2 linked regions of the Marinomonas mediterranea MMB-1 genome follow. The protein of the gene in region 2 interacts with the protein of the main gene of each other region in a pairwise test. Links are inferred from orthologs where the notes say so. Each region holds a gene or a part of one and is shown on either strand. Other genes may lie near its edges. The genes, in order: MARME_RS10845 and grxD.

Evidence for each region.
Region 1: the proteins of grxD (region 2) and MARME_RS10845 interact in binary tests that used the Escherichia coli proteins (3 or more experiments, as listed by UniProt). The link is inferred for Marinomonas mediterranea MMB-1 from one-to-one orthologs.

The regions. Positions count from the first base shown.
Region 1 is NC_015276.1:2,369,476-2,372,805, reverse strand. What follows is about bases 155-3,153. They hold MARME_RS10845 (BolA family protein), read right to left. Parts: upstream 1,809-3,153; coding sequence 1,500-1,808; downstream 155-1,499. Other genes in these bases: MARME_RS10840 (SbcC/MukB-like Walker B domain-containing protein), read right to left, coding at 1,805-3,153; MARME_RS10850 (STAS domain-containing protein), read right to left, coding at 1,177-1,479; MARME_RS10855 (response regulator), read right to left, coding at 155-1,168. Outside these bases: more of MARME_RS10855, read right to left, coding at 11-154; more of MARME_RS10840, read right to left, coding at 3,154-3,330. UniProt on the Escherichia coli protein: Transcriptional regulator that plays an important role in general stress response. Has many effects on cell morphology, cell growth and cell division. Acts by regulating the transcription of many genes, including dacA (PBP-5), dacC (PBP-6), ampC and mreB.
Region 2 is NC_015276.1:3,283,214-3,286,254, forward strand. What follows is about bases 164-2,873. They hold grxD (Grx4 family monothiol glutaredoxin), read right to left. Parts: upstream 1,829-2,873; coding sequence 1,499-1,828; downstream 164-1,498. Other genes in these bases: MARME_RS15025 (LysR family transcriptional regulator), read left to right, coding at 164-652; MARME_RS15030 (peroxiredoxin), read right to left, coding at 788-1,411; argF (ornithine carbamoyltransferase), read left to right, coding at 2,050-2,873. Outside these bases: more of MARME_RS15025, read left to right, coding at 1-163; more of argF, read left to right, coding at 2,874-2,955. UniProt on the Escherichia coli protein: Monothiol glutaredoxin involved in the biogenesis of iron-sulfur clusters.

The sequences.
Region 1 (3,330 bases), 910 kb from region 2 along the record:
GCAATTACTTTTAGCGACGCACCATAACAAAGGTCATGTCGTCCTCTTGAGGTTGTTCACCTCGAAATGCTTCAATGCTTGCGGTTAATTTTCTATCAAGTTCCGACAACTTCTCTAGATCTGATTGATTCGACTCAGTCAGCAAGGCACTGGTTAACGATTGCATTCCTTCGGTTCCGAGCCGACTCCCAGACTCTCCAAGCTGCTCACTTGCTCCATCCGTCGCCATCAATATTAACTGCCCTTGTTCGAGATGAAAATCTTGAGGCTCAGCATCAAATTCATTGTCAGGCAGTACACCTAAAGGCATATGAGAAGAATGCAATTCCGTCACATAGTCTTCATCGGCAAATATTGATAATGGAGGCATGCCACCACTCCAAAGTTGCGCGCTTCCATCGGACTCTAATGATAAAATTTGCGCCGCACAGAACATATAGTCCGGCGTAACATCGTATAACACACGATTCAGCCGACGAGCCAAATCAGGAAGAGAGGCATCCAGCTTGGCTGAATCCAAAAAGGACTGCGCAACGGGCAGAGCACCGACTGACGCTTGTAAACCATGCCCAGTGAAGTCTCCTAAGAATATAAGCAGCCTACCCGCCTTACACTCTTTGACCATGACTAAATCACCATTAAAACTGTCTACAGCGCGTCGATTAACGCGAACATTGTCAGTGTTTTCATCACTGTGCACTTGAATATGGTTCAACACTTGGCGAGCCATATCGTGTTCACGTTCTGTGATCCGATGATAATAGGTTAACTGGGCATTTTTTTCGGTTAACTCATTAATCAACGTAACTTGTTGAATGTGATGACGGAGGCGAGTTCGAAATAAAATCTCATGAAATGGCTTGGGTATGAAGTCGTCGCCACCACAATGAAAGCACTGGTTCATCACGGCATCGCTGCTTTGCGATGTGAGGAAAACGCATGGCACAAAGCGTTCGCCCGCCATTTTCTTTAAACGTTTCACAAGCTCTAGTCCGCTGCCGCCTTTGACCACCACCTCTAATGTGACAATATCAGGCTGCCAGCTCTCAAATAGCTCCAGCGCTTCGCTGTAACTAAATGCCGCTTTTATCTCAATTTCTTTGCGACTTAAACTTAATTCGATAATTTCGTGATATATCTCTTCACTGTCTATCGCTAATAATTTCATTTAGCGCATTACCTAATATTAAATCGTTTATCGAATCGGGATATCATCAAGATGTTTCTAATAAAGTCATTGGGGTTAGCGATGTCAATATTGACCTCACTTCCCAAGGCATTTCTCATACTCAATAGCATGCCGAGCGCAGCACTATCGAGATATTCAACCATTTGCATATCAATGACGAAATTCTCGTATTGGCCGACATAGTCTGCATAGGTTGTACGAAACTCATTGAACAAAGAAAAGTCAAAGCTTCCTACAACCGTAATCTCTACGGTGTTGTTATCATTATCAACATTTACGGTAATGCTCATATATTTGTTAAGCCGATATTCTATCGGCCACCTCCATGACAATTAGGTGATAACGGGGCTGAGTTACTTCTCTTGGCCCACTCATCAGTGGTGTAAAGGTGAAGAGCAAGGGCATGAATTTTCTGCATTTGTTCAGTTAAAGCACCATATATCATTTGATGTCTTTGAACCAAACGCTTTCCAGAAAACTCATTACTCACTAATGTTAACTTGAAGTGCGATTCACTGCCTTCCGGTACATTATGCATATAACTTTCGTTAGTAAGATCAAGCACCTCTGAATCGAAAGTGCGCTCTATTAGCTGACGAATCTCCTGCTCAACGATCATAGTGAGTCTGTAACCTCTTCCTGCTCTTTAACCTGTTGTAGGTCTTCTGTGCTATTTAGCAATGCCTGACCTTTCATTTTAGGATACGCGACATCTAAGGATACCGCACCTCCTTCACGCCAAACACTGATAATCGTGTCCATGTTTGCAGCCATGACCGCTCGCTTATCGTCGGGTGCGGCGGCAATAACTTGTAGGCCGATGTCTCGCATAAAGCCCATACAGGTAGCTGTCTTAGCCATGTCAATTTTGTTAAATGCTTCATCGAACATAGCGAGAGAGAAGCCACCCACAATATCGCCTTCCATTGTTTCATGTAGGCGATACGTTGTAGAAAGCGCCGCCGCAATCGCCAAGTAGAATGGAATTTGGTGCTCACCACCAGACCCTGTTTGAATACGTTGACTCAAGGTCGTCTTCATATTGCCATTCATATCAAGAATGTCGACTTCGAAGTTATAAAACTTCCGATAGTCCGCCAAATCTTTTTGCTTCTCTTCATCAGAGATAAGTTCCTGAATGGCATTCAATGCTCTTGCATGATCTGGATCGCCAGTGAACTCTGGGTCAAAAAGCCCGCCTACATTGGCTTGATCTTGCGCACTAAATCGTTCCACTAAATCAAGAATGTCCTTCATATCGCCGTTAGGGTAATACTTAAACTGGTAAACTTCTTGGTTAAATGGACGTCGCTTAAGACTATGGTTAAGCTCACGAATGATTTGAGCAACTTGATCCAGCGAATCCTTAAGCTTAGAAACGTAATCACTTCGGAAGGTTTCTTCAGCCTCACGTCGAGCTAACTCTGCACGCTTAGCGTATTTAGCAAGCTCAGTTTCACTTAGAACGTCGATTTGATAGTTGACGTAATGCTCAAACTCTTCAAATTTGGACTCAAGATAATCCAATTGAACATCATCATCGAGGTTTGCTTGATGATAACGTGCATAATGGTCAGCCACCTCTTTACGCACTTTCTGATCAAAACTTCGGGCTTTTTCGGATGCCTTGTCAGCGCGAGAAATGGCTTCTTTATAGATCGCAGCACCGTTTACCATACTCGATTCAAGTAGCTCGTAGCGTTCGCTAGCATACTCAGCATTAAACATAGAATTAGCCGTTAACTTCGTTCTGTCTTCATCCAATGAACTTAATGCGGCGCTCAACTGATTCTTCTGAGTGGTTAATGCGCCATACTGCTCCGAAATTTGTTGGCGTTCACGATCGAGCTTTTTCTGTTCGAGTTCGGTGGCTGCAATACGTTCTTTGAGTGACTCAATTTTTTCCTGCAATTCAGTATCATCATGCGCCTGCAACGATTCGATCTGCTCGTTAATATCGTTTAGCTCATGCTGAGAATGCGTATTGGCTTTATTCGCTTCAGATAAGCCTTCAACATCAAATTGTGATGAGGCCATAACGCGACCTAGAATTGAATCAGCTTGTTCAAGCCTTTGATCGGATTTCAGATAATCCATCAACTCTTGAGTCAATTCACCAAGCTGTTTCTCTCTTGACTGTC
Region 2 (3,041 bases):
GATCATGGCAAGTGATTACGCAGCGTCTACCGTTATCCCAAGGTTATTAAACTTTCTTCGGGAAAAAGCACCAGGTATTACGCTAGACATAATGACGCCGTCCGATGTGACTTTTCATGATGTCGAAGCTGGTAAGATTGATATGGCAATAAACCGCTTCGAAGAGCTGCCTCAATCCTTCCACGAAAAAAGCGTTTGGCACGACACGTTCGTGTGTATGATGGCGAGCAATAATCCGATCGCTCAAAACTTCAATTTAGAAACCTACCTTGAAGCCCAACATATTTGGGTTAGTAAAACCGGATTTGGGGTTGGAGTTGGTATGGATCCAACGGATGTACAGAAGTTAGGCTGGGTAGATGAAGCGCTTCAAGCGCAAGGTAAAAAGCGCAGCATTCGAGTTTTCACTCGCAGCTATCATACGGCGATGCATCTCGCCATGGAGCAAGACCTCATAGCAACTCTGCCAAGAAAGGTTGCCATGGTAAATCGTAACAACCCTGATCTCGTCATATTAGAGCCTCCTTTTACCATCCCTCCCATCGAACTTAAGATGATTTGGAGCCCTCTTTTACATCACGACGCCAGCCACATATGGTTCCGAAAGCAAGTCATTGCAGTTGCTAACGAACTCAAAGCGCAAAGTCGCTAGCGCTTATAGTTAAGACAAGGCTCATAACAAAACAACTAGACGTAAAAAACGCGCTCATCTCCTTAGAGATAGCGCGTTTTTAAATCGCCCTACAAAAAAGGGCGGTCTTTCAATGCAAAATCAGCTGTTAGCGAATTACAGAGATTCGCTGCTGTCTTTAAGGTAAGAAGCAACACCATCAGGAGTGTTTACCATACCTTTGTCACCTTTATTCCAGCCAGCAGGGCACACTTGACCATTTTCTTCGAAGAACTGAAGCGCATCAACAATACGAACAAGCTCATCCATATTACGGCCAATAGGTTCGTCATTTACTATTTGAGAACGAACGATGCCTTTTTGGTCGATAACAAACGATGCACGCATAGCGACACCAGCAGGGTAATATGAATCACCACCTTCAGACTCAATGCCATATGCTTGAGCAATAGCATGGTTCATATCGCCAGCAAGTGTATATTCAACTGCACCGATACCACCTTCTTCAACGGGCGTATTTCTCCAAGCATTGTGCGTGAAGTGTGAATCAATAGAGATACCAATCACTTCAACACCCATAGAACGGAATTGCTCCATGCGGTTTGACATCGCAATAATTTCAGAAGGACATACAAAAGTGAAATCAAGCGGGTAGAAAAATACAACTGCGTATTTTCCTTTGATCGTTTCAGACAAATTAAAGTTGTCAACAATCTGACCGTCAGCCAATACTGCTGGTGCGGTAAAGTTTGGTGCTTTCTTACCTACTAGAATAGACATGGTATAAAATCCCCTTATTTATACTCTGTTATTTAAAATTCACATTACGACTTACATGAAGGGCTAACTACAGTCAGCCCGATCTCATTACTCTTCTGCGTCAGAAACGGCGTCTTTAACCATTGGCTCAAGTTCACCATTTTGGGCCATTTCGACAATAATATCGCAACCACCAACCAACTCACCCTTAATCCACAACTGCGGAAAAGTCGGCCAGTTTGCGTATTTTGGCAACTCAGCGCGAATATCTGGGTTCTCTAAAATATTAACGAATGCAAAACGCTCACCACAAGACATTAGTGCTTGAACGGCTTGAGAAGAAAAGCCACACTGCGGCATACGAGGCGTTCCCTTCATATATAGAAGAATATCGTTACTCTCAATCTGCTCTTTTATGGTTTCAATTGTGTTACTCACGATGCGAAAACCTCGTCGATTATCAAAATTTTTTCTTCACTCTGCCAACTTTTTCTTATCTACAAAGTGCTACTCATGCGGAAGTTTATTGGGTCTTACTACTAAATTACAACCCCAAGTTTTATAGGGTTTTCACGACTTATACTTTACTCTGCCAAAAGTCTGTATTAAATTGTCCGATTTCCCCTTTAAACAACACTTATTCACAGGAGTAACAGGCAGTGGCGCCAAGGCATTTTTTGACCCTTAAAGACCTTACGACCGAAGAATTTAAACAGCTTATTTCTCGAGCAATTGAACTAAAGAAAATGCAACGAGAAGGCGTCATCTATGAGCCGTTAAAAAATCGTGTCTTAGCAATGATCTTTGAGAAGTCATCGACCCGCACACGTGTTTCCTTTGAATCCGGTATGGCTCAATTCGGCGGACATGCCCTCTTTCTATCACCACGCGATACACAGCTGGGGCGAGGTGAACCAATCGAAGACAGTGCAAAGGTTATCTCCAGTATGGTAGATGCCGTTATGATTCGCACATTCGAACATGATAAAGTTGAAGTTTTCGCTCAAAACTCCTCTGTTCCCGTTATCAATGCGTTAACAGATGACTTTCACCCCTGCCAGCTACTTGCAGACATGCAAACTTACGAAGAACACCGAGGCAGCATTGAAGGCAAAAAAGTCGTTTGGGTTGGTGATGGTAACAACATGTGCCATTCTTATATAAATGCAGCAGCCATTTTAAACTTTCATCTTGTCGTAGCTTGTCCAACAGGCTATGAGCCAAATGCCGAATTGGTCACTGCAAACAAAGCGTTTGTTACTATTACAAATGATGCCAAAGCTGCAGTGAAAGATTCAGACTTAGTCGTTACTGACGTATTTGCTTCCATGGGTCAAGAAGAAGAGCAAGCGCAGCGAGAAAAGGACTTTGATGGTTTTCAAGTCAATGAAGAACTGATGTCCTTAGCACATGACGACGCACTCTTCATGCATTGTCTTCCTGCTCACCGTGGTGAAGAAGTCACCGCTGGTGTTATAGATCATCCAGACTCTGTCGTATGGGATGAAGCGGAAAACAGACTGCATGCTCAAAAAGCATTACTTGAATTTTTGATTTGTAAGTAACAGAATCACCTAAAAGCCCGTTAGGCCTTGGTCTATCGGGCTTTTTTTCTTTTAATACATTGAGACTTTTACACGACCACTGTGCT